2 regions of the Luteibacter sp. 9133 genome follow, and region 1 is predicted to be linked to the other one. Evidence: predicted binding sites of a transcription regulator. Region 1 holds the regulator's gene; the other holds the start of a gene.

Region 1 (5,345 bases):
ATCCACCGCGTTACGCAGCAAATGCACGAGCGGATCGGCGAGCGCCTCGACCACGGTGCGATCGATATCGGTTTCTTCGCCTTCCGTGACGAGCTCGATCTCTTTACCGAGCTGGCGGGCGAGGTCACGAATGATGCGTGGGAAACGGGAGAACAGTTTGCCGACGGGCTGCATGCGCATGCGCAGCACGGCGTTCTGCAAGTCTTCCGCGACGCGCTCCAGCTCGCCGATGGCACGTTCCATCGGATCGTTGCCGCCGCGCGGTGCGAGGCTGGTGAGGCGGTTGCGTACGAGCACGAGCTCGCCCGCGGCGTCGACCAGGCTGTCGAGACGATGCGTGTCGACGCGAACCGTCGTGTCGGCGGCGGACGCGGCGCGCTTTTCGCCAGCCGCGGCGGGCGCGGCCTTCGCTGCGGGAGCAGCCACTGCCGGCGGTGCGGGTGCAGCGACGGGAACCACGGCGAGCGCAGGCGTGGATGCGACAACAGGCGCCGCACCACCGACCGCACCCGGCGCTGCCGTGCCGTGAAGGGAATCCAGCAAGGCTTCGAATTCGTCGTCGCTGATCGCGTCGTTGTTCGACGGCAACGGTGCGGCAGCGACCACGGGTGCGGGCGTCGGTGCCGATGCGGAAACAGCTGCGCTGTCCGCGCCTGGCGCCCCCGTGCCGTACAACGAATCGAGCAGCGCTTCGAACTCGTCATCGTTGATCGTCGCGGACGAGGCCGGTGCCGGCGCACGGTCGGTGCGCGCGGCGTCGAGCATCGCCTCGAATTCATCTTCGATCGGGTCGTACGCTTTCGGCGCGGAAGGTGCCGCGACCGGCGAAGAGATCGGTACCGCCAAGGCAACGGGAGCCGCGGATACGGCACGACCGGGAATCAGCAGCCGGTCGAGCAGCGAACGCGGCGCGGGCTCGATCGGCACGCCGCCATCGGCGGCGCGCATCATGTCGTTGAGCAGGTCGAGCGACTCGAGCAGCGCATCCATGAAGGCGGCGTTGAGCACGATCGTGCCGTTACGCGCTTCGTTCAGAAGATCTTCGCCACGGTGGCACAGCTCCACCATGGGATTGAGCCCAAGAAAGCCCGCACCGCCCTTCACGGTGTGGAACGCACGGAAGACCGCGTTCAGCAGCTCCGTGTCGTTCGGCGACGCTTCGAGATCCACGAGCTGCTCGCCCAGGCTCTCGAGCAGTTCGCGCGCTTCGATCAGGAAGACGTTGAGCAGCTCGTTGTCCAGCTCCACGCTCATAGCGGGCTCAGAATCCGAATTCGCTGAGGAGGCGATCCACCTCGTCCTGGCTGACCTTGTCCGCGGCCGGCGCATTGCCGCCCGCGAGCGAGCCGGTCAGACGGACCAGCTCGACCAGCGACGACTCGACCTTGGCCATGAACGCTTCGACCTGCGCCACGCGCTGACCGGAAAGATCCTGCCACGACTGGGCTTCGACCATTTCGCCCAGGCCGATGTCGCAGCTCTGCGCGAAATCGCCCACGCGCACGGCAAGCGCCGTGGCATTGGCGCCGAACGCCGGATCGGCGTGATCGAGCACGAGCACTTCGTCGGCCTGCTTCGCCAGCGCCTGGGCCTGCGGACGCAGCTTTTCGCTGAAGTCCAGCGTGCGGTGCGCGGCGGTCGAGCTCATTTCCAGCACGTCACGCAGATGCTTGCGCGCATCGCTCATGTTGCCCGGCACGCCGTCGGTCGAAATGTCGGAAGCGAGGCGGCGCACGGATTCGTGCAGGTCGCGCGCAAGGTGGCCCAGCGCCAGGAACAGGTGCTGCTCGCGGCTGCGGATCAGGTTGTCGAGTGCCTTTTCGAAGGCGGCGCCGTCGTCGGCCTCGAGCAGCTCGCGCAGTTCGGGGACGACCTCTTGGCCGGGGGAGAGCATCGTATTCATCGTTATTCCCTTAGCCCGCAGCCGCGGCGAGTCGTTCGAAGATCTTGTCGAGCTTTTCCTTCAGCGTGACCGCCGTGAAAGGCTTGACGACGTAGCCGTTAACACCGCTCTGCGCGGCGGCGATGATCTGATCGCGGTTGTTTTCCGCGGTCACCATCAGCACCGGCAAGGACTTCAGACCGGCATCGGCGCGGATAGCGCGAAGCAGGTCGATGCCCGTCATGTTGGGCATGTTCCAGTCGGTGACGACGAGGTCGATCGGCTGCGAGCGCAGCAACGCGAGCGCCGCGTTACCGTCTTCGGCTTCCTGGATGAGCGTGTTGGTGAAACCCAACTCGACCAGGAGATTCCTGACGATGCGCCGCATGGTGGAAAAGTCGTCCACCACGAGGATCTTCATGTTCTTGTCCAAAACTGCTCTCCGCCACGTGCTTTTTCTTTACCGGCGACGGCACCGCGATGCCGTCACTGCTTGTCTTTCCAACCCGTCATGCGTGCACGCAGGCGAATCAGGGCCTGACCATGGATCTGGCACACGCGCGACTCGCTCACACCCAGTACCACACCGATTTCTTTCAGGTTGAGCTCTTCATCGTAGTACAGCGACATCACCAGCTTCTCGCGTTCCGGCAGGCCGTCGATCGATTGCGCCAGCGCGTCGCGCAGGCCGTTCTTCTCGAAGTTGCCTTCCGGGCCCGAGGCGTCGGGGTCCGCGACGTCGATCGCCGCGCCTTCGTCGCCTTCCGGCGCCGTGAGGCTCAGCAACCGCGCGCTCGCCGCGTCGGCCAGAATCTGGTTGTACTCCATGGCGTCGATGCCCAGCCGCTTCATCACTTCCGCGTCTTCGGCGTCGCCACCCGTTTCGTTCTCGATCTGCCTCGTTACTTCAGCCACCTCGCGCAACTTCCGGTGGACGGAGCGCGGGGTCCAGTCCGTCTTGCGCAGTTCGTCCAGCATGGCGCCACGAATGCGGATGCCCGCATAGGTCTCGAAGCTGGCCGCGCGAGTCGGCGAGTAATTTCTTGCGGCCTCGAGCAGTCCGATCATTCCGGCCTGCATGAGGTCATTCGCGTCCACGCTTGGCGGCAGGCGGCCCATCAGGTGATAGGCGATCCGGCGCACCAGGGGTGCATGCGTTTTAACCAGTTGATCCGCTGGAACTCTAGTGATTTCAAGGTATTCGCTAGCGACACTCACAGCGGCAGCCCTCCCCCCATGTGGTTCCGTTCGGCGAAAAAGCCGATGCGACCCTGCACCCGGGGTTCGGGTTCACCCCATGTATCGACCGACCGGGCCAGATTCTTGAATCCCACCGCCGAGCGGCTGCTCGGCCAGGCGTCGACCACGGCCGCCTGACGGCGGATGGCCTGACGCAGGTACTCGTCGTGCGGAACCATGCCCATGAAATCCAGGGACACGTCCAGGAAGCGGTTGGTCACGCGGGCCAGCTTCTCGAACAGCTGACGGCCTTCCTGCGCATGGCGGACCATGTTGGCGACGATGCGGAAGCGGTTCACGTCGAACTCGCGGCTCATCACCTTGATCAGCGCGTAGGCGTCGGTCAGCGAGGCCGGCTCGTCGCAGACCACGACCACCACTTCGTCGGAGGCTGCCGCGAACATCGACACGCTGTCGGAGATGCCGGCGGCGGTGTCGACGATCAGATATTCGGGGGCGACCGGGTATTCGTCGAAGGCGCGGATCACGGCGGCGTGCTCGATATTCGGCAGCTGCGCCATGCGGCGCGCGCCCGAGGTCGCCGGGATCACCTTCAGGCCGTGGTTGGCGTGGAGGATCAGGTCCTCGATGCGGCACTCGCCTTCGAGCATGTGGCCCAGATGGCGCGTGGGCTGCAGGCCCAGCAGCACGTCGATGTTCGCCATGGCCAGATCCGCGTCCAGCAGGACCACGTCACGGCCACCCATCGCGAGCGCCATGCCGAGGTTGACCGCCACCGTGGTCTTGCCCACGCCGCCCTTGCCGCCCGCCACCGCGATGCTGCGCGTGGGACGACGGTCGGCGAGCCAGTTGAGCCCAGCAGCCTGGGTGGAATCGACGTGTGTGTTCATGAAGGAATTCACTGCCGTGAAGGGGTGTGCGGATGCGGATGCCGTGGTCACGTTACTTCAGTTCCCGGTGTCAGGCGATGGCTGGCGCGGTGGAGAAGCCGAAACGGTCGGCGAGAATCGCGTCGTCCGGTTCGTCGGTGCGCTGCTTGACGAGTTGAGCGGCCAGGCAGACGAGTTTGCGCGCATCCGCGGAGGCGATGTCTTCCGGCACGCGCTGGCCATCCGTGGTGTAGTCCAGCGGCAGTCCGTGGCGGATGACGGCCGACAGGGCACCGCCGATCAGCGGGGCCTCGTCGAGCTTGGTCAGAATCGCGGTCTGCGGCGCCAGCGGCGCGTAGGCACGGATCGCGTTGTCGATGGCCTGCGCCTGCGCGTTCGCGGCAAGCACGAGGCAGACACGCACCTCGGTCATCGCGCGCAGGGTGTCGAACTGCTGCTGGAGCTTGGGGTCGTTACCGGCCAGGCCGGCGGTGTCGATCAGCACGGTGTGCTTGCCACGCAGCTGGAGCAGCACGTTGCGGAGGCTCTGTGCATCGTGGGCGTTGTAGACGCGCACGCCGAGCAGGCGGCCGTAATGTTCCAGCTGGGCGCCCGCACCGATGCGGTACTGGTCGGCACTGATCAGCGCGACGTTCGAGGCGCCGTGGCGGAGCACCGCACGCGCCGCGAGCTTGGCGATGGTGGTGGTCTTGCCAACGCCCGTCGTGCCGACCAGAGCGGTGACGGCGCTACCGGCGGTATCGGCGTTGCGGCCGCTGGTACGGATGTTGCGCGAGAGGATGCCCAGCGGCAGGTAGCGGGCCTGCTCGGCGGTCATGCCCGGCGGCAGCTCGGCGCAGAGCGCGCGAGCCACGTCGCCGTCGATGCCCAGGCGGGTCATCTCGCGGAGCACGCGGGCGCGCAGCGGCTGGTCGCGGTCCATCTGATTCCAGGCGAGCGTGGACAACTGCACTTCCAGCATCTCACGCAGGCTGTTGATCTCGGCACGCACGCCATTGACGGCGGCGTCGCTGTTCGCGTTGTGGTTCGGGGCGACCGTCGCGGCGCGCACCACATCGGCGACGCTGGCGGCGAGCGCGGCGCTCGACTGACGCTGTGGCGCATTCGGATTCGCGACCTGCGGAGCGGCGGGCGCCGGAGCACCGCGCGTCACACGTTCGACAGCGGCGGCGGTCGCGGCCTTGGCCTGATCGATGCGGGCGGCGAAGTCGTTGTCGCGGCGCGCGCGGATCGGCGCTTCCTCGCGCTCGCGCGGCGGAAGATCGACACCGAAGCCGGCTTCACGCACCAGCGCTTCGTCGTAATCCAGCGCCGCGATGATCTCGATACCGTCGTCCAGCCGACGGGTCGACAGGATCACGGCATCCGGGCCC
Region 2 (5,345 bases), 680 kb from region 1:
ACCTCAAGGGCCTGCCGCCGGGTACGCATGGCTTCCATCTGCACGAGAAGGCCAGCTGCGACCCGGGCGAGAAAGACGGCAAGAAGGGCGCCGCGCTCGCTGCCGGTGGCCACTTCGACCCGGCCAAGACCGGCAAGCACGAAGGTCCGGATGCCATGGGCCATGAGGGCGACCTGCCGCGCATCGAGATTGCCGCCGATGGTACCGACACCACGCCGGTAACCGCGCCGCACCTCAAGACGCTGGCGACGCTGAAAGGCCATGCGCTGATGATCCACGCCGGTGGCGACAACTACGCCGACCAGCCGGAACCGCTGGGCGGCGGTGGTGCGCGCATCGCGTGCGGCGTCATCAAGTAAGGGCGACGTGAGTCAGGGCTCGCTGTTCGCTGCCGGACCGCTCGTGATCGTCGACGATGAGCACGGGCGGTTCGCGTACGAGCCGGGCCTTATCGCGCCCCCGATGGCGGCGCGATGGTTTGACACCCTGATGGCTACGATTCCGTGGCAGGCGCAGCGGCGTGAGATGTACGGGCGCGAAGTGGACGTACCGCGGCTGGTCCAGCATTACGCGCTGGACGATCCGGCTCTGCCGTCGCCGCTGACCGAGGCGGCGCGCGAAGCGATCGCCGCGACCGGCGTGCGGTTCACCTCCGTGGGCCTCAATCTTTATCGCGATGGCCGTGACAGCGTGGCGCCGCATAACGACCATATCGACGAGATCGCGGAAGGCGAGCCGATCGCGCTGCTGTCGTTGGGTGCGACGCGGCGGATGACGCTGCGTGAGCGCGAAGGGGCGAAGCGCAGCTTCGACCTGGATCTGGAGGCGGGCAGTCTGCTGACGATGAGCCATGCCACGCAGTTCCATTACGACCACGGCATACCGAAGTCGCGCGGCGAGGTCGGGCCGAGGATCAGCCTGGCCTTCCGGGTGCGCCCACGCGGCGGGTCCGCGGGGCGGCGTTATCCGACGAAGCCCGCTTAACGGGCCATCACGTGGTCAGAAGAGGTCGATACTGCCGAGGGCGACCGGCGCGGCGAGCTCGCCACGCTGGGTCAGGCTTTCGTAGCCGTAGACGCTGTTGCGACCGTTCTCCTTGGCGAAGTACAGCGCCTTGTCCGCGCGATCGAGCACGATTTCGGGATAGTCGTTCTCGGTGATCCGCGCATAGCCGATGCTGACAGTGACGTGGCCGACCTGCGGAAACGTGTGATCGGCGATGAACTGCCGGAAGCGGTCCAGCGCGTGTTGCGCCACGTATTCGTTTTCCGCGGCGATCAGCATGACGAACTCTTCGCCGCCGAAGCGGAAGAGCACGTCGCTCTGGCGGAAGCTGGCGCGCATCTGCTGGGCCAGCATCAGGATGACTTCGTCGCCGTAGACGTGACCGTAGGTGTCGTTGATCCGCTTGAAGTGGTCGATGTCGAGGATGGCGAGGTAGATCTTGCTGTCGTCGTCGCGCACGCCGCCACGGCGTTCGTCCTCGCCGCCCACGGCGGCACGCGCACGCTGGCGGCTGAGCTTGAGCAGGCGGCGCAGGCGCTGTTCGAAGCTGCGGCGGTTGTACAGGCCGGTCAGCTTGTCGCGCTCGCTCTCGTTCAGCAGGGCGATGTAGTTGCCGTAGATGCGCGCGAAGCCTTCGACCATCACACGGACGGCGTCGAGCGAATCGTCGGCCTCGAGCATCAGGGCGCCGATCGCGGACCCGTCGCGTTGAATGGGAATGACGAGGCGGCAGTCACCGTTGTCGGTGACGTCGCTGATCGCTTCGAGGGTTTCCATCGCGCAGACGATGGTGTCGACCGGGTCGCCCTCGCGCGGTGGTTCCAGCGCGTTGACGACGAATCCGCCCTCGCTCTTGCGGCCGCAGACCACCATCGACTCGATGGGCTGTTGCAGACTCTCGCCACGCTTGCACAAGGTGACGCTGTTGACCGGCATAAGCTCGGCCAGCGAAAGGACCAGGCTGTGGTCCAGGGCGTCGATATCGCGGTGGTGGGTGAACTCGGCCACCGACGCCAGCAGTCGCGTCTCGGGAAGGCCGCCCGTCATGGCATGCCACGGCGTCTTCATGGACGACCCCACGACGAGGCGTGGCGAACGCGATAGTGACTACTGACTGGCACCGAACACTTCCTCCCCCGAGTCGGGCGCGCCGGATGGCAGCCCCGTGTCGTTTCGACCGGCTTCCACCGGGCGACCCTCAAGGGTGCTAACGGCAGTGCAGCCGCGAACTTTAGGGAAAACACGGCCCAATGTAAAAAAATGCGACGTACGTCAGGTTTACAGGCCTTCACGATCGTGAAGGACTGCGCTATAGACGCCGCTCAGTCGCCTTCGAGCCAGCCCCGCCATTTGAAGAACAGCACGGGCAACAGGATGCTCAGCAGGATGGCGCCGATCGCCATCGGGTAGCCGAAGGTCCAGTCCAGCTCGGGCATGTGCTTGAAGTTCATGCCCCAGACGCCGGCCAGGATCACCGGAGGAATGGTCGCCACGGAGGTCACCGTCAGCACCTTCATCACGTGGTTCTGGTCCGTGCTGATGAAGCCCAGGCTCGCATCCAGCAGGAACTGCAGCTTGTTGGTCAGCTGATCGTCGAACTCGTCCAGGGTGCGGAGGTCGTGATCGACCACGCGCAGGCGGACCTCGACCTGATCGGACATCCACTCGGGTTGCTTGGCCCTGACGAACGAGACGATACGCTGCACGCCCAGCATGGAAGAGCGGTTGCGTGCCTGCTCGCCCTCGAGCCGGCCGACCTCGAGCATGCAGTCGCGCAGGGCGGGCGTGCCCAGACGCTCGGTGGTGAAGACGCGGTCGGACAGCTGTTTCAGATCGGCGGAGACGTCCTCCATGCGCCTGGCCGCGAGATTGACGATCGCCTCGATCAGCGTCGCCAGCACGTCGGCGCTGGAATCCCAGTGCTGCTCATCGCAGCTCCGCGCCGCCAGGTCGAAGGCGGGCGAGGTCTGGAAGCGAAGCGTCATCAGGACATGCCCGGTGACTACGATGCCGACGGGGGAAGGGCGATGGCCGGTACCGTTGGGGGCGTCGGGATCGACATCCGCGAAATACGGGATCGACAGGTACATCGCGTCGTCGTCCGTGCGGATACGGCTGGACAGGGCGAGGTTGTCGACGTCCGCCCGTTCCGGAATGCGCAGGCCGGAGATCTCGGCGGCACATTTTTTCTCGTCTTCGCTGGGATCGAAGAGGTCGACCCAGATGGGAGCTTTCGGCCTGCCCATGTCCGCTGTCCAGCGGATAGGCTGGCTTTGGCCGTGTTCGTGAATGATCAGCACGCTGGGTTCGATCCTGTCGGCCAGGGAAGCCGCCGGCCGGGGCCGGCGGCCGGAGCAGTTTACGCTTCCAGGGTGGCGTCCATGCTGATCGCGGCATTCAGCACCTTGGATACCGGGCAGCCTTCCTTCGCCTGCCTGGCGATGGCTTCAAAGCCGGCCTGGTCCGTACCGGGGATCTTCGCCTTCACGGTGAGATGCACCTTGGTGATGGAGAAACCTTCGCCGTCCTTGTCGAGGGTGACGTCGGCCTTCGTCTCGATCCTGTCGGGGGTGAGGCCGGCGTTGCCCAGCATGAGCGACAGCGCCATCGAGAAGCAGCCAGCGTGCGCGGCGCCGATCAGTTCCTCGGGATTGGTGCCCGGGCCGTCTTCGAAGCGCGACTTGAAGCCGTAGGGGGCTTCCTTCAGTACGCCGGTCTGCGTGGAGATCGTGCCCTGGCCATCCTTGATGCCGCCTTTCCAGACCGCTGAGCCTGACTTCTGCATGGAGATTCTCCTTCGGTGGGGGGATGATCGGCTGACCTTAACGGCCCGCCCATCCAGAGAATGCGAAGGTGCGGCTGTCCTTCTGATGGAGATGATCGATGAGCGACAACGCGAAACCGCTGGAAATTACGCATGACACCGAAAACCAGGTGTTCACGACCGTGGTGGACGGTCACACCTGCGAGGTGGAGTACCGCCTCGCCGGCAACGTGATGACGATCACGCACACCGGTGTGCCATCGCCCGTGGGCGGGCGGGGCATTGCCTCCATCCTGACGAAATCCGCCGTGCAGGCCGCAGAAGCCAGGGGCTGGAAGGTCCAGCCCGCTTGCTCCTATGCGGCGACCTGGTTCAAGCGCAATCCGGAGTTTTCCCACTTGCTGGCCTGACGGAGTCCAGCTCGCCGACAGGGTTGGGCCCCGGCGAAGCCTGTCTCCCGGAGCCGGGCTCCCACCAGAGCCTGTCTCCCGCCGGAGGCGGGCTTCGGTCACATCTCCCAGACGGCCACCAGCGAAGGGGTGCTCGCGAGAGTAATGAGTGTCGTGATAGTTTTCACACCTCAATCACACACCAGGTCACCCCATGCGTACGAAGTGGATCGCCGCGGCCGTCGCGCTCGCCTTCACCCAGGCCAGCCTCGCCGACACCCCGACGAAATCCGCCGATGACCCGCGTATCGCGGCCATCCTCTCGTCGCTGGCCAAGGTCCGCACGATCGAGTCAGTCGCGCTTTCGCCCGATGGCAGGCAGCTGGCCTGGGCGGTGAAGACCGATGGCAAGCCGGTGATCGAGATCGCCGACGCGCAGGGCCAGCATGCCCACCGCATCACCGCGAGCAAGGGGTGCAGCGAGACCTCGGTCGCCTGGGCCGCCGACTCCCGCCACCTCGCCTTCCTGTCCGATTGCGCGGGCAGCGCCCCGGGCGTGGAGGAGGGCAAGCAGAACGACATCTACACCGTCGACACCGGTACCCGCGCCGCGCCCGTGCGGCTGACCCACCTTACCGGCTACGTCAGCGGCCTCGAATGGCGCGCTGACGGTAAGCAGCTTGGCTTCCTCTACGTGCCGAACGCGACCCGCCGCGCCAGCGCCACCGCGGCGGCGAAGCCGCAGCTGGGCGAAGTCGGCGTCGAGGGTATCGAAGTGCAGCAGGTGGCCAGCGTCGACGCGGCGGGCGGGGACGTCCACGTCCTCACGCCCGCTGGCCTGCACGTCTACGAGTTCAGCTTCTCGGCCGACGGTGCGCGCATCGCGTACGTCGCGGCCGAGCCGCCGGGAGACAACAACTGGTGGGTTGCCAAACTCTACGTCCAGCCGTCGACCGAAGGTGGCAAGGGTGACGTCGTCGTCGACACCGCAACGCTCAGCGGTCCCCTCAAGGGGCTGCAGGTGGCGGTGCCGCGCTTCTCGCCGGACGGCTCACGCATCGCCTTTATCGGCGGCCTCATGAGCGATCAGGGCTCGACCGGTGGTGACATCTGGACGGTCCCGGCCACCGGCGGTGCCGCGCCCGTGGACGTCACCCCGGAAATCCACACCACGCCGGCCTGGCTCA

The links. The regulator FliA, encoded in region 1, starts transcription of late flagellar genes. The targets are predictions, from matches to a motif close to TAAAGTTTNNCNNNCNNNGGCCGATAA.
Region 2: the regulator FliA is predicted to act here: its motif matches at 2,213-2,239, upstream of FA87_RS10745 (GGDEF domain-containing protein).

Annotation. Positions count from the first base shown of each region.
Region 1 is NZ_JUHO01000001.1:3,176,816-3,182,160, forward strand. It holds gene FA87_RS13780 (chemotaxis protein CheA) at 1-1,254, opposite strand, end outside; gene FA87_RS13785 (protein phosphatase CheZ) at 1,262-1,903, opposite strand; gene cheY (chemotaxis response regulator CheY) at 1,914-2,315, opposite strand; gene FA87_RS13795 (RNA polymerase sigma factor FliA) at 2,369-3,100, opposite strand; gene FA87_RS13800 (P-loop NTPase) at 3,097-3,972, opposite strand; gene flhF (flagellar biosynthesis protein FlhF) at 4,043-5,345, opposite strand, start outside.
Region 2 is NZ_JUHO01000001.1:2,493,175-2,498,519, reverse strand. It holds gene sodC (superoxide dismutase family protein) at 1-359, shown strand, start outside; gene FA87_RS10750 (alpha-ketoglutarate-dependent dioxygenase AlkB) at 403-984, shown strand; gene FA87_RS10745 (GGDEF domain-containing protein) at 1,000-2,073, opposite strand; gene FA87_RS10740 (CorA family divalent cation transporter) at 2,328-3,305, opposite strand; gene FA87_RS10735 (OsmC family protein) at 3,365-3,790, opposite strand; gene FA87_RS10730 (GNAT family N-acetyltransferase) at 3,889-4,179, shown strand; gene FA87_RS10725 (S9 family peptidase) at 4,373-5,345, shown strand, end outside.